DNA from 2 places in the Lysinibacillus sp. NPDC093688 genome. Region 2 is predicted to be linked to the other one. Evidence: riboswitches for the same ligand, from Rfam matches in the RefSeq annotation. Region 2 holds a riboswitch; the other holds the start of a gene.
The links. Region 2 has a riboswitch for FMN ahead of ribE (riboflavin synthase). Riboswitches for the same ligand answer to the same signal wherever they lie in the genome.
Positions count from the first base shown of each region.

Region 1: linked by a shared signal. The riboswitch ahead of ACQKN2_RS21410 (ECF transporter S component) and the one ahead of ribE (riboflavin synthase) in region 2 are both predicted to bind FMN.

Region 1 covers NZ_JBNNUX010000040.1:1,158-11,336, forward strand. Annotated here, with positions in the region: gene ACQKN2_RS21395 (alpha/beta fold hydrolase) at 1-39, shown strand, start outside; gene ACQKN2_RS21400 (CoxG family protein) at 262-705, opposite strand; gene ACQKN2_RS21405 (sodium-dependent transporter) at 1,326-2,672, opposite strand; gene ACQKN2_RS21410 (ECF transporter S component) at 2,846-3,433, opposite strand; FMN riboswitch at 3,657-3,846, opposite strand; gene ACQKN2_RS21415 (RNA polymerase subunit sigma) at 4,173-5,468, opposite strand; gene sigX (RNA polymerase sigma factor SigX) at 5,465-5,998, opposite strand; gene ACQKN2_RS21425 (ATP-binding protein) at 6,381-8,156, opposite strand; gene ACQKN2_RS21430 (response regulator transcription factor) at 8,149-8,865, opposite strand; gene ccsB (c-type cytochrome biogenesis protein CcsB) at 9,311-10,179, opposite strand, start outside.
Region 2 covers NZ_JBNNUX010000005.1:165,166-175,344, reverse strand. Annotated here, with positions in the region: gene ACQKN2_RS06865 (methyl-accepting chemotaxis protein) at 1-137, shown strand, start outside; gene ACQKN2_RS06860 (HAD-IA family hydrolase) at 192-809, opposite strand; gene ACQKN2_RS06855 (YibE/F family protein) at 1,350-2,129, opposite strand; gene ACQKN2_RS06850 (YibE/F family protein) at 2,129-3,253, opposite strand; partial or broken gene ACQKN2_RS06845 (ABC-F family ATP-binding cassette domain-containing protein) at 4,168-5,792, shown strand; gene ACQKN2_RS06840 (SDR family NAD(P)-dependent oxidoreductase) at 5,886-6,644, shown strand; FMN riboswitch at 6,886-7,011, shown strand; FMN riboswitch at 7,136-7,261, shown strand; gene ribE (riboflavin synthase) at 7,456-8,094, shown strand; gene ribB (3,4-dihydroxy-2-butanone-4-phosphate synthase) at 8,124-8,753, shown strand; gene ribH (6,7-dimethyl-8-ribityllumazine synthase) at 8,944-9,411, shown strand; gene ACQKN2_RS06820 (spore germination protein) at 9,594-10,179, shown strand, end outside.

The DNA of each region.
Region 1 (10,179 bases), on a different contig from region 2:
CGCGATAGATTCAACCAATTATTATCTTCTTTTGCATAACGACTCGAAATAGCAACATTGTCGCAAATAATTCGTAAACGTCAAATAGCCCCCATCTTAAATAGATGAGGGCTAATTTGAGGAGCAGGTGAGATTATTCGGGGCTTTACTTGTATAACATTGAGTTGCATATGCAGCTCTTTTTTACTTATTGAACTCCCATGAAAGAACGTAATAATCTTTCATTTTCTGTGGTGTAGCAATGACTTTATGCAACATTTTTTAATTAAGCTCCTCCAATTTTGTAGAGATCCCAATCGTCATTTCTTCTGTTACTTTAGGAAGATAAGACTTTAATACCTCATTAACCAGCGGTCCCAATGCACCACCAGCATTGATCTCAAGAAAGCCTGTTATCCTCGTTTTATTTTTAGCTATTACTTCTGCCAGGAAATAGCCACCGCCTGAAAGTTCCTCATTTAAACCCTTTAAATTAAAAGTAACCCTTGTCGGTTCAATCCATTCTTCTATAGTGGCCATTAGATTAATCTTTTTCTTTATGAATCCGATGTTACTATAAAATTCCCAAGTGGACTGGCGGTTATTAATTTTTCGGTGTTGAATATATCCAGGAATAAGTGGAGCCCAGTTATCCATATCCTTAACAAAATCCCAAATCTTATTTATCGGTAACTTCACCTCAACCTGATGCGTTCCGCTTGGCATTGATTTTCCCCCTTTCCATCTCAATAGTAAGTACTTTATATATGTATATGTTACTTCCAACAAAGCGGGATTTGTCCCTCATGCCTGGCTGTATGACAACCAAATAGTTTCTAATCGTAACTGAACTGAATACTATAAAAATACAATTAATCATTTGAGGTGAGATATGGATTTCAATCCTTTATGTTATCTGGGGATAGGCGATTCTCTTATGGCTGGTATCGGGGAATAACGATCTTCAACAATCGGGCGCGATTGTCGAAGAAGCGTCGCTGTTCTTATTAAACTCCCATGAAAGAACTTAACCATCTTTCATTTTCTGTGGTGTAGTGTTAGTTTTACACGACATGGATGGCTAACGGGGTGCTTTAGTTGAATAAGGCTCATTTAATTGATCAAACTTTTTTATAAATATCCCATACTTAGTTAGAAAGATTAACTCCATTTTGATCAATCTTTTTTTCAAAATGGAGTTTTTGCATTTGCTGATAAATAAAGTTGACGGGAATTTTTTAATCAATTTTTATTCTAAAGCTACACCTGACAGCATCAGATGTTTACCTGTTGCCCCCATTAAAAAAGTAGGTTGCATTCCTTAAATGGAACGCAACCTACTACCTTTAGTATTGCAATAGCATATTTACAAACACAACGATAATTACAGAGGGTACTACTATTAACATCAAAAGACGATATGTTGAATAGAACCCCCGCCCCATTTTACTTCCTATTAACAATTCCTTCTTCACAAATTCTTTATCAACTACATACGCAATAAAGATAGCAATCAATAAATTACCCAAAGGAAGCATTAAATTAGACACTAAAAAGTCAGTTGCATCAAAAATTGTTTTTCCAAAGATTGATACGTCCGCTAATGTACTTGATGAAAGCGCTGCAGGAATAGCCGCAATAAAGACTACTACACCTAATAGCATTGTCAATGCAGAACGAGACATACGCCCTTTCTCAATAAATGCCGCTACGATAATTTCATATAAACTAAAGGAAGAAGTTAGCGTTGCGAATAAAAATAATAATAAAAACATCGCCAAGAATATTTCACCAAATGGCATTTGACTAAACGCCGTTGGCAGAACCATAAATAATAAGCCTGGTCCAGATGCTGGTTCTAAATCAAAAGCAAATACAACAGGGAAAATGGCTAATCCTGCTAAAAACGATACTAGCACAGTGAGAAGAACAACAGAGCCCGCAGAATTCGGTAAGCTTACATCCTTCTTTAAATATGAGCTGTACGTCACAAGACAAGAAAACCCTACCGCTAAGCCAAAGAAGGACTGCCCTAACGCTTCTAATATAGCCTTACCAGTAATATTGGAAAAGTCAGGAAACAAAAAGAATTTAACCCCCTCCATTGCTCCATCTAATGTTAAAGCCCGCACAACAAGCACAATAAACATAATAAATAATAGAGGCATCATCCACTTATTGGCCTTCTCTATACCATTTTGCACGCCAAGTGAAATGACTAGAACATTTACTAGCGTAAACAATCCTAAACCTAGTAATGTAATCCAAGGTGTCCCTACAATTTTTCCAAATAGTTCACCAGGGTCATTGGCAGGATCGATAACAGCCCCAGTCACACCAAGGCCACTATAAATAAAAATCCAACCTCCCACAACACTGTAAAAAGTTAATAATAAAAAACAGCCGAGCACACCCATACGACCAACCCAAGCCCAGCCTGTTTTCGTCGGTGCAATTTTTTTATATGCAGTCACAGCCTCAGACTGAGTACCACGACCTAAAATATATTCTGATAATAACATCGGTAAACCAATCAACAATGTAAATAGAACAAAAATTAGGAAGAAAGCTCCCCCACCACTTTGTCCAGTAACATATGGCAGCTTCCATATTGCCCCTAGCCCGATTGCAGCTCCTGCCGATGCTAAAATAAAGCCTAGTTTACTAGACCACTGACTCTTTTTTTCGCTCATCTCTTCAAACTCCTCTAACATTCTAAACTCTTCCTTATTCTACATGAAAATAATAAACTAGACTAGATTAATTCTATCTGTTACTTTTGCACAATAATATCCAATTTCCCCATCATTCTATCCATCTTATATAAAAAACCTCGAGCTTTTAACAGCTCGAGGTCTCATCTAAATTATTTTGTTATATACATAGAACGCTGATGATGAATCCATTTACGCATTGTTGTGAATAGTAATGCCATGATGATCGTTATTAAAATACCCTTCACAATGTTAAACGGCAAGATACCAGCTATGATCATTTTATATAGTGAGTCACCTACAACAGGCTCCATACCTAAAAAGTAAGTGTACATAGGTAAAAATACTGCATAGTTTAGAATGCTCATTCCTACTGCCATTACGATTGTTCCAGCAGCTAAACCTCCGACAAGACCTTTAACTGTTTTGACGCGATTAAAAACAAAGCTAACTGGTAAAATAAATAAAATACCTGTTACAAAGTTCGCGATATGTCCTACCGGTACTCCCGTTGGCGTGCCTGAGAAAATCCAGTCCAACACATTTTTAAAGAATTCTACTAAAATACCGGCTACAGGTCCCATTGTGATTGCTGCAAGTAATGCTGGCATATCACTGAAGTCCACTTCCAAAAACGCCGGAAATGGCGGAATAGGGAAATTAAAAAGCATTAACAAAAACGAAATACTGCTCAGCATGCCAATCGTAATAAACGATTGAAGTTTAACATTTTTCTTCATAGAAAACTCTCTCCTCTTTGCTGATTCAATCCCGCAAGAAGAAAGGTTACGACCTCAACAATTATTATTATGAAAAAACCCTTATGCAAAAAGAGCATAAGGGAGAATAGGCATGATTAAAGAACGCCACTAATCAACTATTTTTCGAGCTTCCACTGTGTAAATCCACAACGAAAAAACGCTCGTATATAGCTAAATTCATAACAATGAATGACGATCGTACCTCCATCTTCTCCCATCCAGACTTTAACTGTCGGCCTTGGAATTGCACCAAGTCAGCCATGCAAAAAAAATATTTGCACAGGTCGCGGGCTGAAGAGTTTTTAGTAAATCATTCGAGCTAATGAAAGACATTAGCGATTTACAACTCTATTACCGCCGGTCGGGATTTTCACCCTGCCCCGAAGATGAATCAATATTTTTTTATTTCTTAGCCTTACTATAATGAATTATGAAGGAAAAGTAAATAGCTTTGCTTAAAAAATCCCGATTAAACTTGTATGTTTTACAGACACTCGCTAATAGCCTCATAAAGTATAACTTTAATCAGCAAGGGTTTTCTTTCATCCTCTTTGATTAGCAATCTTCACCAATTGAGCTTTTACCGGCCATTTATCTCCCACCTAACGTTGTCTTACTGCCCGTTAAAGTAAGATAAACTAACAAGAGCATTCACGCACATACAGCGGCGAGAATGCTCCAAAAAATTCACTTATAAATTTATTTGTTGTTATGCTATTTATGGCATATATCGTTTATTGGCTCCTACAGGCTTTGGCAAAAATTTTTTCAAATCAAATCCTTCCCAACTCTCCTGCACAACATTGTCTAGCCGTACTTGTTGATCAAAGCTTGCAGCAGTAAGCATCATTGCTTCAATTAATTGGGTAGCACGAGTCACGTCAATTGTCGTTAAATCGAGCGGTTCGTCAAATGTAACAATAACACCTTCCGCTACCTCTTTCACAGTGTATGTTATATTTTCCGGTATGACTGGAAAGTATGCATCATCATTTTTAACTCGCATATCGGTAAGAGCTTCTGTTACAGTGGAAAAGGTTTTACGAGAATCAGGTGATAAATATTCAGCGCCATTTTCATCTTTATATAAATAATAATTAAAATGATTTGAGCTTGTTAATGCCATTTGCTTACTTGTCTCTTCTTCTTTGGAAAGCGCGTTTCCTGTACCGTCAGGTTTTTCAAATTCAATACCTTTATACTCTGAGTCTGAGAATGTATCTTGTAAAGTCCCTACATATTCTCCAGCATCTTTAGAAGCGACATCATATTCATTTTCCTTTGGCAATACATGAACCAGCTGATCGCCCTTCTCCTTCAATTCTCCTTTATATGGATGGTAATTAGTAAAACCATTTGCTTCCTCATCAATTTGCGGCGCATACTTTTCATACATTTGTAATGTTGTAGGATCTTTCTTTCCAAAATCAGTAGCCACTCGTTCATTTGGAATAATATACGTCATCGGTACGCTTTCCTTATCACGATTTGCTAAACCAATATGGAATGCTACTGCATCAGTTAAATCATCTTCATAAACAGATGATCGTAGAGACATGATCCGTGAATGTTCTGCTACTATGTTAGACTCCATTATACGATCATGGATAGAGCTTTTTTCTGCACGATTATCCTGCATCGTTGAATATTGAGAAGTTTCAGGAGCATTAGCCTGGTCCATTTTTGCATCATTATTATTCATAAACATAGAGCCTGTAAGTACTGTTAAAGCGAAGACAGCTGCAACACTCATAAAGATTGGCCATTTACGACCTTCCTTCTTTATTGTCGCTTCCTCGGCACTTTCTTGTTGCGTATGAATACTGTGTTGTTCTTGCGATGTTATTTCATCATCAATTGGTTGTTGTATAGCTTGAAGATGGACATGATCCTGCAAGCGAGCATCTGCCAATAATCGATTTAATATTTCTTCTTTCGAACGGCGGTCAGAAAGCTTAGGGGCATTATTCAATATATGTTCCAGTTGGTCATCATCGAATTGATTGTGTGTCATTGCCGTTTCGCCTCCTGTTCTCTAACCTGTTGTAGCTGTTGCCTTAAAAATTTAATGGCACGATGCTGAGTAGTTTTTACCTTCGCTTCTGTCCAATCTAGTATTTGTGCTGTTTCTGCAATCGATAAATCTTGAAAGTAACGCATAATAATGACCATTTTTTGGTCACCTGTACACTGTTCAAGCACTGATTGAACCTGCATAAATTCATCATTTGCCTGCAGCACGTCTTCGGGTAATGGTGTGGTTGAATGTAGCTGTTCCGTTTCCCAATCAAAAAAATCAAGTGAATGTTTTTGGCGTACAGCCTGCTTTCTAAAATGATCAATAGCGACATTTTTAGCAATAGCAAAAAGCCATGTCTTTTCGCTGCTATTGCCCGCGAACTTATCATATGAGCGCAATACGCGAACATAAACTTCATGCGCTAAATCCTCAGCAAGTATACGGTTTTTTACTAAATAAATAAGAAACTGGAACACGTCTTGATGATATGCATCGTATAATCGATGGAACACGGAGTCATTCAAAGCACTCCACCCCCGTTCTATTTATATTTGTCGTCTAAAGGTTCACAGAAGTTACATCCAATTAACACCACTTTATCCGCCAGAGGCTTTGGGCCAACGCGATGTTGGCCACTCAGTCGAGTGTTGTTGTTTGTTGTTGTTGCTGTCGCTTCGCTTTCGCACAGTTAAAACCTTGTTGCTGTCGCTTCGCTTTCGCACAGTTAAAACCTTGTTGCTGTCGCTTCGCTTTCGCACAGTTAAAACCTTGTTGCTGTCGCTTCGCTTTGCCACAGGACGTGACATTCTTAAACTGAAATCCTCTATTTCAGTGGATGTTTGGACACCAGCTGAAAAGTAACTTAAATCCGCATTCATTTGCTGAAAGCAGTTAATAGCGATACTTTTAATCGAATGGTAAATAAAACGTGAAAGTAGTCCCCTCTTTCAGCACACTATCCACCATAATATTGCCTGAATGTGCCTTGACAATATTTCTAGCAATAGCTAAACCTAGGCCAGTTCCGCCTTTAGAACGCGTACGTGCTTTATCTGCTTTATAGAAACGTTCAAAGACATATGGCAGGTCCTCTTGTGGAATACCATGTCCTGTATCCTGGACAGATATTTTGGCAAAGGTCGGCTCTTGCTCAACCTTCACTGTTACTGATCCTTCAGCAGTATGACGAAGAGCATTATCAACTAAATTCGTTAGTACTTGTTCAATCCGATCCTCATCTATACTAATCATAGCTTCGTCATTAAACTCACTGTCAAATATCAGACGAACATGTTTCTCTTTTGCAACCTGTGCAAATTTTTGCGTAATACGTTCAAATGTTGAATTTATCGGAAGTTCATCTTTGTAAAGCGTCATATGCCCTGATTCCATACGGGCAAGGTCTAATAAATCTGTTACGAGGCGTCCCATACGCTTCGATTCATCATAAATAATTTTTGTAATCTCATTACGTTCTTCTTGATCTTGAATAAAATCATCATCCATTAATGCCTCCGAATAACCTTGGAGCATCGAAATCGGCGTCCGTAGCTCATGAGACACATTGGCAATAAAGTCTGAACGCAGTTTTTCTAAGCGATGCTGCTCAGTCATATCACGAATAACTGCAACCGCTCCACGGATTGATTCCTCACTATAAAGTGGGCTAATCGTAAACGTATAGTAATTTCCATCCATTTCAATTTCTTCTTCAAGCTTATCTTCAAACATCAGTACATGATCAAGCATATGATAAAGCTCTGGCGGAATTGGCTTCGCACTTTGTGAGCCTTTATTGACGAACCATTTTTGCATTAAACGGTCCGCTGGCGGATTACTTAATAATATTGTACGATCACGATTAAACGTAATAACTGCATCCGTCATCGATGTTAAAATATTGGAAAGCTGTTCATTTTCTTGATTGATCACTTCTAGATTGTGTTTCAATTGACGACCCATTTGATTAAAGGCAACTGCAAGCTGGCCTATTTCATCATTTTGTGTAGTCGGCATCTTCGCTTCAAAATTCCCTTTAGAAATTTCAAACGCCAACTCACGCATTTTACGTAATGGTGACGTAATACGTGACGAAAGGAAAAACGCAAAAAATGTCGTCAACACAAAGGCAATGAAAGCAGATAAAAAGACAATTTTCGTCGTCTCTCTCGATGTTTTATGCAATGCATCTGGACTTTGATAAATAAAGACCGCTCCGTGTACTGTATTTTCCACATTTAGCGGGAAACCTAGCACAACATACGATTCCATTTTTTCTGCATCTGTAGAAGACGGCATCATCATTTCCTTAATAATCGGTTTATCTGATTGAAAAACTTCTTGGAACGATTTATTGGCTAAAATCATATCCTGAATTTCTATTTTATTGACACCTTCCTGCATTGCAAAAGAGACTCTATCATGGTTTATAGCAATAAGTGCATTCGTACTTTCAGGTAAAATATCTTTTAATAATTCAGAAGTCGACTCTGCTGTTTCATTATCATCTACTATACTTGCAACCGTTGCAGCAGTTTGACGCAAGGAGCTTTCTGCTTGTTGCATATGGTAATTTTGAAGAAACTCAAGCATTAAAACCGTGAAAACAAATAATACAAATGAAACGAGAAGCAATATGGTTACCCACAGCTTCCCGACAACACTATTCCATATTCTATTCATTAACAACCTCAAATTTGTAGCCAACGCCCCATACAGTAACAATCATCTTTGCAGCGTTTTCAGAGACACGGTTAAGCTTTTCGCGTAAACGTTTTACATGTGTGTCAACTGTACGTAAGTCACCAAAGAAATCATAATGCCAAACTTCTTTTAGTAATTGTTCACGGTCAAATACTTTGTCTGGTGATTTTGCTAAAAAATAAAGTAGTTCATATTCTTTAGGTGTTAAATTCACTTCAATTCCCTCTGCTGTTACGCGGTGTGCATCATGATCAATCATTAAGTGTTGAAACACAACTAAATCTTTTGAAGAAGAAGCACTTGTTGAAGGTGAGAATGCTTGTGAACGACGTAATATAGCCTTCACACGTAACACAACTTCACGAGGACTAAACGGTTTTACAATATAATCATCTGCTCCAAGCTCAAAGCCTTGTACACGGTTTGCTTCCTCGCCTTTTGCAGTTAATAAAATAATTGGTGTTGCTGCTCGTTCACGGATTTCCGCACAAACTTCAAGCCCGTCTTTTTCAGGCATCATAATATCAAGTAAAATACAGTGATACTCTTTTTCTAAAGATTTTTCGATCGCTTGTTCACCATTTTCTGCTTCGTCAACAAGGTATCCTTCTCGCTCTAAATACATTTTTAATAAGCGACGAATACGGTCCTCGTCATCTACTACTAATACTGAAATATTTTCTGACACTTTCACGATCCCTCTCTTCTAATCTTTCTCTACCTTCTATTGTACATCGTATAGCACTTATTGAAAAGAAAAGAAAGCCTTCTTGCCACAGCAAGAAGGCTCTTCTTTCTAATACTAGCGACGTAAAAAATCTCATATGTGCTCAAAATCAATTATGCCTCGGCATAATTGCGTCCGGAATCGGCTTTGTGCTTGCACAAAGAATTCCTTTCCGATTCTGTGACATCCGCCGGAGGCTTTGGGCCAACACGACGTTGGTCACTCAGTCGTTGCCACAGGACGTGGCGTTCTTAGACTGAGTTCCACTATTTCAGCGGGTGTTTGGATACCCACTGAAAAGTAACTTAAATTCGCATTCATCTCACCACCTATAGAGGTGGGAGACTTCTGTAGCTGACGCTACGCTTTCGCTACAAAAGACATTTGCTGAAAGAAGTTAATCAGTTTAAGATGAAGCGTATGAGTGTAAACCTGCAAGAATCAAGTTAACAGCAATTAAGTTAAATAATATTATTCCAAAACCAATTAATGCTAACCACGCAGATTTTTCACCTTCCCAGCCTTTTGATAAACGTAAGTGTAGGAACGCTGCATAGAATAGCCACGTAATAAGTGCCCACACTTCCTTCGGATCCCATCCCCAGAAACGACTCCACGAAAGTTGTGCCCAAATCATTGCAAAGATTAATGCACCTAACGTAAATACTGGGAAGCCAATTATTACTGAACGATAACCAATTTCATCAACTAATTGTAAATTTACTCGTTTGACAAAAGGTTGGAAAATCGCACTAATTCGACGTCGTGCAATTAATCGAATTAATAAGTATAAAATAGATCCTACTAATAATGACCACACAACTGATGTTAATTTCTTTGCATTAATGAGTGATGGCATTTCTACTAATGGAGACATACCGTGTTCTTCTACTACTTTATATTCATTCATACCAAATAGTGGTGGCATGTTGTAGGTAATTTCACGTTCATTTCCTTCTTTATCTAAATAAGAATATGTTGAATCGTAGTCCATCATATTAAATACTGATGTAGCAACTACGAAACCAACGACTACCACAAGGAAGAACATTACCGCTTCTAACCAGAAACGTTGTTTAGAAGGCTTCGTTAAATCAACTACTTTTAATAAATAAATTAGTCCTGCTACTGCACTAATTGCTAAAATTGATTGACCTAAAGCAGCTGTAATAACATGAATCGTTAACCAGTAGCTTTGTAAAGACGGCATTAATGGAGTAACCTCGGTCGGGAACATCGCCGCATAGGCAATTATTAATAGCGCCACAGGTAATG
Region 2 (10,179 bases):
AAGTCAATGAATCAGCAAATCAAATCGCAACGTTTACCCAGCAATTTTCGGTGAGTATGCATGAATTAACCGATGCTTATAAAGGAATTAACAGCGCAGCAGAAAAATTAATGCATATTAGCGAAGCAAAGGCTTAACTAATACATAGACAAAGAGGATAATAGCAAATTAATCGCTATTATCCTCTTCGTCTATATAATATTTAAAATTTCTTGTGGTGTAGAAACTTTGTACTCGGGTTCCTCTTGTTGTACAACTTCAATAGCGTCATATCCCCAACCAACCCAAATTATAGGGACCCCCGCTTTTTTGCAGGCTGCGATATCTCTTTGTTCATCACCAATGTATAAAACTTCTGATGGTGTAATGCTTGAGTCCTTTAAAAATTTCTTTATCACTTTATCCTTTCCAAAAATACGGTTTGAACAAAGAACGTCTGATACACAATGAATACCGTTCATTTTTAGAAATTCTAAAATGTTCTCCTGTGAATTGGAGGAAATGATAAGGATTTTATAGCCCCTTTTATCAATTTCCATCAGGACTTCCTTCATACCATCATAAAGATGAACATCATTTAATGACTGACGATACAAGCGATAAAACTGAGGTAAAATCATGGGCAATTTATACATAGGGAAGTCGAATAATTTACTTCGTTCCGCTATAGATAATTTTTTCAATGATTCAATTTCCTTTAACTCAATCCCTTTAAATTTATATTTTTGCGCAATTGTATTCCAAGCTGCTGCAAACACTGCCGTAGAATCTGCCAATGTTCCATCAAAATCAAAGATAATATATTTCATTACAAATTTTCTCCTTTATAATCTAATTGTAAAGACGTTTTTTTCTTGAAAATGTTACTGCCTATACTTAAAAAAATGACATGATTATACAGGATATGAAAAAGAATCGTACAAATAACTCTAGATGAGCAAATTTTTCATTAATAAATAAATATTTTTGGATCATCACTAAAACGTGTGGTTGATTTCCGTTCCGACTGGGCGCGTCGGGCCAACACGATGTTGGTCACGAAGGCGTTATCACAGGACGTGATGCTTTTAGCCTTCGTTCCTCTATCGCTGATCCCCAAGGAGTCGCCCAGTCGTAACGAAGATCAACTATATACATGGCATACGTTTTAACGAATGTCTTCCACAACTTTTGGTTTTAAGCCATATTTTTTATGTAAAGTTGTTCGATTACGCAATTTTCAAATCGATATTATGTAAAATCCCGTAAAATATTTCGATATAACTTAAATGAATATCTATTAATTTTGAGTGGGGTGGCATAAAAGTACCTGTCACCGGTCGATATTAAAGCAGGGTGACAGGTACGGTCTATGATGAAGCATTTTCAGTTTTTTCTCGTTTTTTTATTAAATAATAGGCATTTACTGAGGAGGTAATAGGAATGATAAGTGCGATTCCAATACCTGCACAAAAAATCATAATCAGTTCAGTGGCGAATACTTTAGAATTTATAATTTCGCCAATTGAATAAGATAAATCTTTAAACCATATGAGCAAGCTTAAATATCCACCAAAGAAAGCGAAAAATAATGTATTTGTATCTGTACCTAAAATGTCCTTTCCAATGCTTAAACCTGATGTAAATAATTTTTTTCTGCTTATTAACGGATTATGATGAAGAATCTCATGCATGGAAGTAGCGATGGAAATGGCAACATCCAAAATTGCACCAATTGTACTCATAATAATAACAGAAGCTCCGATTTGTACAAAATTGACGCCGATATTAAGTGAAAATATGCTGATTTCTTCTGCGGATTCTTCCCCAAATCCTCGAATCATTGATTTCTCCGTTACAAAAACAATAAAAAGTAATAAAACTACAATCGTCATCATCGTAGAAATGAAAGCAGTCATCGTTTTACTACTCATTTCATTTATAAAAAATAAGCTAATCCAACTTATAACGGTACAGGCAATAAACGTTAATAAAACCGGACTATTCTTTGGATTGGTCATTAAAAAAATAGTAATAAAGAGTACCCCAAAGTTTAAAAATAAAGATAGAAATGATCTTACTCCTTTTTTTCCACCAATAACGATCATCAATATAAATAAAATGGCCGTTAACCATACTAATACATTCATTATTTTGCCCTCTTTCGTTTAATGAAAAAAATAGAAGTGTAAAGACTAATGGGGATCGTTAAGACAACACCAATTCCACCTGCTAGGGCACGAGCTAATTCTAACGAAAGGTTCATGGAAAGTGTTTGCCCTAATGGATAAGAATTTTTTAAATATAAAATTAACATTGGAAATGAGCCAGAAATATAAACGAAGAACAAAATACTTGTAATCGTTCCCATAACGTCTTTCCCGATATCCATTCCAGAAGTTCTTAAAGCTTGGTCAGAAATATCTTGGTTTTGCTCAAATAATGCGAACATAGAAGAAGCCATTGTGATGGAGACATCCATTACAGCCCCTAGTGCCCCAATAAATAACCCAGCCATAAAAATCACTCGATAAGGTCGTGTTAAAAATTGCATTTCTTCATACCGAAGACCATTCTCGGATGTAACCCATAGGACTAAAGAGCTAATTAATAACGAAATAAATGTTCCTAAAAGTGTTGCAACAATCGCTGCATATGTTTTTTCATTCAAGCCGTTAATGAGAATTAAAGAAATGAGCGTAAATAAAAGAACACATACCCCACTTATAAATATCAAATTTATATTTGAATGCACATATAAATCCAAGGCAAAAGATAATACAAGGGAGTTTACAATTAAACTAATGATTGAAAATAAACCTTGTCTTTTACCAACAATCAGCAAAGCAAAAATAAAAATCCACGCTACTATTAAGACGAACTGATCACGTTTCACGTCTAAAATAGTCCCAGTTAAATCTCCATTTTTGTCTGTCTTGGCTTTAATGGAAACAAATAATTTATTTCCAACTTGATACTCTTGATCGAAGGCTCCAGATGCTGAATACTCATTTGTAAAATGAATCAGCTTACCCTTTTCTTCACCATTTTTTAATACAGCTGTAATAAACTGAGTATATAAATGATCATTATTTTCATACATATCCATTACAGGGGTTGATTCTGTTAATTCGGTTTTTATAACTTCCGCAATTGGACGCTCATAAAATGCTTCGTTGTGATAAACGAAAAAAACAGAAGCGATAAAGCAAATAGCAATAAAGGTATAAAATATAACTTTGTTATAAGATTTTTTTTTCAAGATGTTTTGCAATAAAAAAACCTCCAATGAGGGAATAGAATTTAATCATATACGTTGTGTTCATTGTTGGAGTTGACACGAACAATGACTCACAATTTTACTATGATTTTTTTTATGTCAAGCAGATTAAAAAGTGCCATGTATAAAGAACGTGCTTATCGAAAAGAGGTTCCTTAATTAAATAATACGGCTAATATGCCTGTTAGCAACCTAAGTTAGTTATAGCATTATTAAACTCGTGTTATTCATTGATGTGAGTTTTATTATGCTTGGTAATGGATGAAAATTTGATTAAGGAATTTGTGTTCTTTATAATATTGTGATAGATTAGTAAGAACTATTGAATTCGAAAGGAGGTAAAAGTGATGGAAACTGTATTCGCAAAAGGCTTAACAGAAAAAGAGGTAAAATCTTACAGATTGCTTGGAGATTTGCTGTCAAAGGGAGAAGTCTGCCCTTTTTTAAGCAAATTTCATATCGAAAACAGATTCCGGAAGCTTTTGCCTTCTTATTTTAACAATTGTAGTCAATAATTTTTGATGAACTTGAATAAATATATTTACGCATTGTGGCGCCGGTTCTGTACGGCGCTTTTTTACGTTCCATTGTGAAATATAAGAAACCTTTCCTATGCTGTAGGGTTTTTTCGCACTTTTAAGGCGCCGTTCTTTCGGCGCCTTTTTTGTGTTTTAACTTCTTTCAGCAGGTGTCCAAACACCTGCTGAAAGAAGTTAAAGCCTCCGGCGGATGTCACGGAATCGGAAAGGAGTTCTTTGTGCAAGCACAAAGCCGATTCCGGACGCAATTATGCCGAGGCATAATTGATAGGAGTGAAAAAAGATGAGTAACCTTATCTGTCCATTCATTTGTTAAGCGTCTTTAGCTTTGCAAAAGAGATGGTCAAAATCTATAAGGAGATTATATAAATGATACTTCAATTAAATGGAATTAGTAAAAGCTATTTGGGAGATCCAATTCTCTCAAATATAACAATGAAAATTGAGCGTGGAGATAAAATTGGCCTCATTGGTGTTAATGGGGCTGGTAAATCAACATTATTAAAGGTAATTGCTGGAGACCTTCCCTATGATAAAGGAGAGATTTACATCGGGAAAGGTATTAAAATTGGGTACTTGCGGCAAGACAGTGGCTTGAAGCAAGACAATACAATTTGGGCTGAAATGTTAGAAGCGTTACCTGACCTTCTTGAGGCTGAAAAAGAACTTCGAGAGCTTGAAAAGAAGATGAGCGATCCGTTGTTCATAGACAATCCTATAAAACTTGAAAAAATTATGGATCGATATGCAATAAAATCAGAATGGTTTATGCAGCATGGTGGCTATGAAATAGAAGCTAAAATTAACACTATTCTTAATGGCATGGGCTTTGAAAGTATGTCTAAAAATACCCCTATTCATCAGCTAAGTGGAGGACAAAAAACTCGCCTTGCACTGGCGAAAATTTTACTAGAACAGCCAGATTTATTAATGCTAGATGAACCGACGAATCATTTGGATGTTACAACTTTAAATTGGCTTGAAACGTATTTAAGCTCATATCAAGGTTCCATTCTTGTTATTTCGCATGATCGATATTTTTTAGATGCACTTGTTAACGGTATCTATGAGCTTGAGCGAACAGAAGTCAGGAAATATGTCGGCAATTACTCTAAGTATGTAGAAAATAAAGACAAAAATCGCGAATTGCTTGAAAAAAATATGTCTTGCAACAGCAAGAAATTTCGAAAATGGAAGACTATATACAACGCAATATTACTATGGCCACTTCTTCTAAAAGTGCAAAAAACAAAAGAAAACAGCTTGAGAGAATAGAACGAATTGAGAAGCCTCTGAAGGATTTAAAACATACACAGATGGCATTTTCAATAGAAAAAAACTCTCATAAGGAAGTGTTAAATGTAAGAGACTTATCAATTTCTTTTACCGTAGAACGCGAACAACAACCGCTATTAAAAAATATTAGTTTTCAGCTACATCGTGGTGAAAAGGTTGCATTAATTGGTCCAAATGGTGTTGGAAAATCAACGCTATTAAAGACTCTGTTAAAGGAGATTAGTCCAGATACAGGTGTTATCGCTTGGGGTAACGGTATAACGATAGGTTATTACGATCAAGAGCAGTCGAACTTACATCCAAATAACACTATTTTACATGAGGTTTGGAGTATGTTCCCGCACATGGAAGAAGCGAGAGTTCGTACTGTTTTAGGGAATTTTTTATTTACTGGTGAAGATGTGTTTAAAAAGATATCTGCCCTCAGTGGAGGTGAGAGGGCGCGAGTAGCATTATCGAAACTCGTATTGCAAAAAGCTAACGTGCTTATTATGGATGAACCAACTAATCATCTTGATTTATATAGTAAAGAAGTATTGGAACAGGCTCTTTTGAATTTTGAGGGAACACTTTTCTTTATTTCACATGATCGATATTTTCTTAATAAGCTAGCACACAAAATGGTGGAGCTTTCCCCAACAGGCATGAGTATTTTTAAAGGTAATTACGAAGATCATATGAAAATGAAATTAAACTAAGATCATAAACATGGAAAAGCAAAGAGGACCACCGATTGAGAAAATATTTATGATTACGTAAAAAAATATAAAAAGTGAAAAGAGGAAGTTAATATGACAAATGAAAATCGAATTGCAGTTATTACAGGATCAGGTAGTGGAATTGGTAGAGCAACTAGTATTAAATTTGCTGAAAATGGCTATAAAGTCGCGTTAGTTGATTTTAACGAGAAAACTGGAGAAGAGACTCTTAAACTAGTTCAACAAAATGGCGGTGAAGGGATATTCGTTAAAGCGGATGTTTCTAAAGTAGAGGATGTTCAGAATTATGTACAGCAAGCTATAAACACATATGGCCGTATCGATGTATTATTCAATAACGCTGGCATCATTCAAAAGTTTGCACCTTTTACAACGGTTGAATTGGAAGAATACGATCGTCTTATGGATATCAATGTAAAAGGTATTTTCCTAGGTATGAAATATGTCATTCCAGTAATGGAAAAACAGGGCAAAGGGTCGATTATAAATACTGCTTCATCTGCAGGTATTCGTCCAGAGCACAGTATTGCTGTATACTCAGCGAGTAAACATGCAGTAATCGGTTTAACAAAAGGTGTAGCAATCGAGTATGCAAATAAAGGTATTCGTGTGAATGCTGTGTGTCCAGGTGGTATTGTTACTCCATTATTCCATAGTGTTGGTGAAACACTTGAAAAAACAGGATACGTACCAGAAGAAATGTCACGTGTACGCATGGGACGCCATGGTGAACCAGAAGAAGTAGCAGAAGCAGTCCTATTCTTAGCTTCAGATAAAGCAAGCTTCATGGCTGGTGCTGTTGTCTCTGTTGACGGTAGTTTGACTGTATAAATTTTACTTCTAACTTTGTTCAAGAACAAAGTCGATTCCGGACGCAATTATGCCGAGGCATAATCGATTTGTCTTTTTAAACAGCCACGCCTTTGGTCTTTAATAATGACCAAAGGTGGTGGCTGTTTTTATCTGACATTGAGACTTGCAAAAGCGACATTAGTTAGAGGAAAAATTTTTATTAAGAATTATCTGGATAATAAAATAAAATAGTGTTATCGTAAGAAATAGCTAAATAAAAAATATCCTTCAGGGTAGGGTGAAATTCCCAATCGGCGGTGATGAAGCAATTCAAAGTCCGTGAGCGCAAGCTGATTTGGTGCAAATCCAAAACCGACAGTTATAGTCTGGATGGGAGAAGGGTAAAAGTAAGAGCTTTTTAAATTCGCTTGAGTTTATAAGGTTTATTTGATTATGCTTTTATGTAAACTACTTCCCATCGTTTAAGTTGGGAAGTTTTTTGTTTTATTTAGCTAACGAATTGAATAGCAGTAGTTCTTCGGGGTAGGGTGAAATTCCCAATCGGCGGTGATGAAGTAATTCAAAGTCCGTGAGCGCAAGCTGATTTGGTGCAAATCCAAAACCGACAGTGAGAGTCTGGATGGGAGAAGAACGATGAGATGATAGCCTATGGAAAAATTTCGTATCCTTAAGGTTTATTTGTTGACGTCTTATTTATATGAACTCCCAAACCCCTTTAATCAAAGGGGTTTTTTGTTTGAACAGAAATTTTTGATTAAGGGAGGAGGTACATAGGACTCCGAAAGCGGAAGAGAAAAGCTTGGACCAATGAATGAAAGCGGGTGAAAAAATGTTTACAGGAATTATTGAGGATATTGGCACCGTAAAAACCTTGCAAAGCGATAGACAAAGTATGAAAATCACCGTTATTTCAAAGAAAATGGTAGAGGATGTAAAGCTCGGGGACAGTATAGCGGTCAATGGTGCTTGTTTAACAGTGATATCTTTTAATGAACAAGAGCTTACGATGGATGTAATGCCTGAAACGGTGAGAGCAACAAATTTACAGCAGCTTGCAATTGGAGATCCGGTAAATTTAGAGCGCGCTATGTCAGCGAATGGGCGATTCGGTGGTCATTTTGTATCCGGACATGTAGACGGAGTAGGGAAAGTGATACGAAAGCGGCCGTTAGCAAATGCAGTTTATATTGATATAGAGCTATCAAAGGAGTTAACGAACTTCTGTATTCCAAAGGGCTCCATCACAATTGACGGAACGAGCTTAACACTCTTTCATGTCGAGAAAAATAGTGTCACAGTATCACTGATACCCCACACATACAAAGAAACAATTTTAGGGTTGAAGAAGATGGGGGATCTTGTCAATATAGAAACCGATTTAGTAGGAAAATACATTTTGCATCAACTTAAGTGTGGACAGGAACCGCCGACCATTACAAGAGACTACTTAACTGAAAACGGATTTTAATCAACATTATTGAACAGGAGGTGGCGATATTGCTACATTCGATTGAAGAAGCAGTTGAGGATTTAAAACAAGGGAAGATGATTATTGTAGTTGATGATGAGGACCGAGAAAACGAAGGGGACTTATTAGCGATTGCGGAATTTATGACGCCTGAAACGATTAACTTTATGGCGACCTATGGAAGGGGTCTTATTTGTACGCCGATATCACAGCAGCTTGCACAAAAATTAGCATTAAAGCCTATGGTTAGTATTAATACAGATAATCATCAAACCGCATTTACCGTTAGCATAGATCACATAGACACAACAACTGGAATTAGCGCCTTTGAACGGGCAATGACAATACAAAAAATGCTAGAGCCACAAGCGAAAGCTGCAGATTTTCGTAGACCAGGTCATGTCTTCCCATTAATAGCAAAGGACAATGGTGTATTAGAACGTAGAGGACATACGGAAGCTACAATAGATTTGGCAAAGCTTTGTAATAGCGTTCCTGCAGGAGTTATATGTGAAATTATGGGCGACAATGGCGAAATGCTACGCTTTAATGATCTCGTTAAATATGCAGCACAACATAGTTTAAAAATGATTTCCATAGAAGCACTGGCAACATATCGCCATCGACAAATAATGGAAAAAAACACAATGACTATATAAAAAGACCTATCACCTAAAGTTGTGGAGGATTTTTGTTAAAACGTATGCCATGTATATAAGTTGATTGGAGTGGAGGCTGGGCGACTCCTTGGGGATAGTGAACTGCACCCAGGAAAGCGCCCAGCCGGAACGGAAATCAGCCCCACGTTATGGTGATGTGATTATACAACATAAAAGAGGAGAGATTAAAATGGTTAAAACATTTGAAGCACAATTAATTGGTACGGATTTAAAAATAGCAGTAGTAGTAGGTCGTTTCAACGAATTTATTACAAGTAAATTATTAGACGGTGCATTAGATGGTTTAAAGCGTCATGGAGTGGATGAGAATTCTATCGACGTAGCATGGGTTCCAGGAGCATTTGAAGTTCCATTCATCGCGAAACAGTTAGCAGAAACAAAGAAATATGATGCAATTATTGGATTAGGTACGGTAATTCGTGGCTCTACAACACATTATGATTATGTATGTAATGAATCAGCAAAAGGAATTGCCAATGTGTCACTAACTACAAATGTACCTGTAATTTTTGGCATTGTTACTACTGAAAATATTGAACAAGCGATTGAACGCGCAGGGACTAAATCAGGAAATAAAGGCTATGACGCAGCAATGTCTGCAATTGAAATGGCAAATTTAAAGAAGATGATTGGATAAATCTTTGCTAATAATAGGTTGGAATTTTACCGCTAAATTATTCTGACAAAGCATAATAAACAGCATATATTCCTGAATATTTTTTAAAAGCATGGAGAAAATATCAGTAAGTGTATTTATGTTAATTTCATAAATGTACTAATTTGGAGCTGGCTCAGTAGGAGATGATGGATATTTCTTCAATGGAACAAGCGTTAAATTTGAAATCTTTGAAGTCATTATTTCAACGCTCTGCTGATGTGGTATTTCAAGAGTATTGCTTTCAGCAACATAAAGTACATTTGATAAAATGTGAAGCGATGATTAATGAGCGGTTACTGCAGACCGTTATTGTGCAACGAGTTCAATCCTTATTTACTGCAACATCGGATGAATTGTTAGCAGAACATATACAAAATCATTTACACATTCCCCATCTTCAGAGAATAACAAGTAAAGATGAGGCCATCACAAGAGTCTATAAAGGACATGTTTTACTATATTTCGAAGATATGGATTTGCTGTATTCAAGTTATATCGCTAAAAAACCAAATCGAGAGCCTAAAGAAACAACTGTTGAATTAGTTGTCAAAGGTCCGAGAGATGATTTTACTGAGGATGTATTAATTAATATTGCTTTAATACGAAAACGATTACCGACTAATTCATTAAGTGTTGAGACATATGAGCTTGGCACACGATCCAAAACAACCGTAGCTGTACTTTATTTAGAAGATGTCGTAAATAAAACGATGCTTGAGAAAATAAAATTACAGCTCAAGGGAGTTG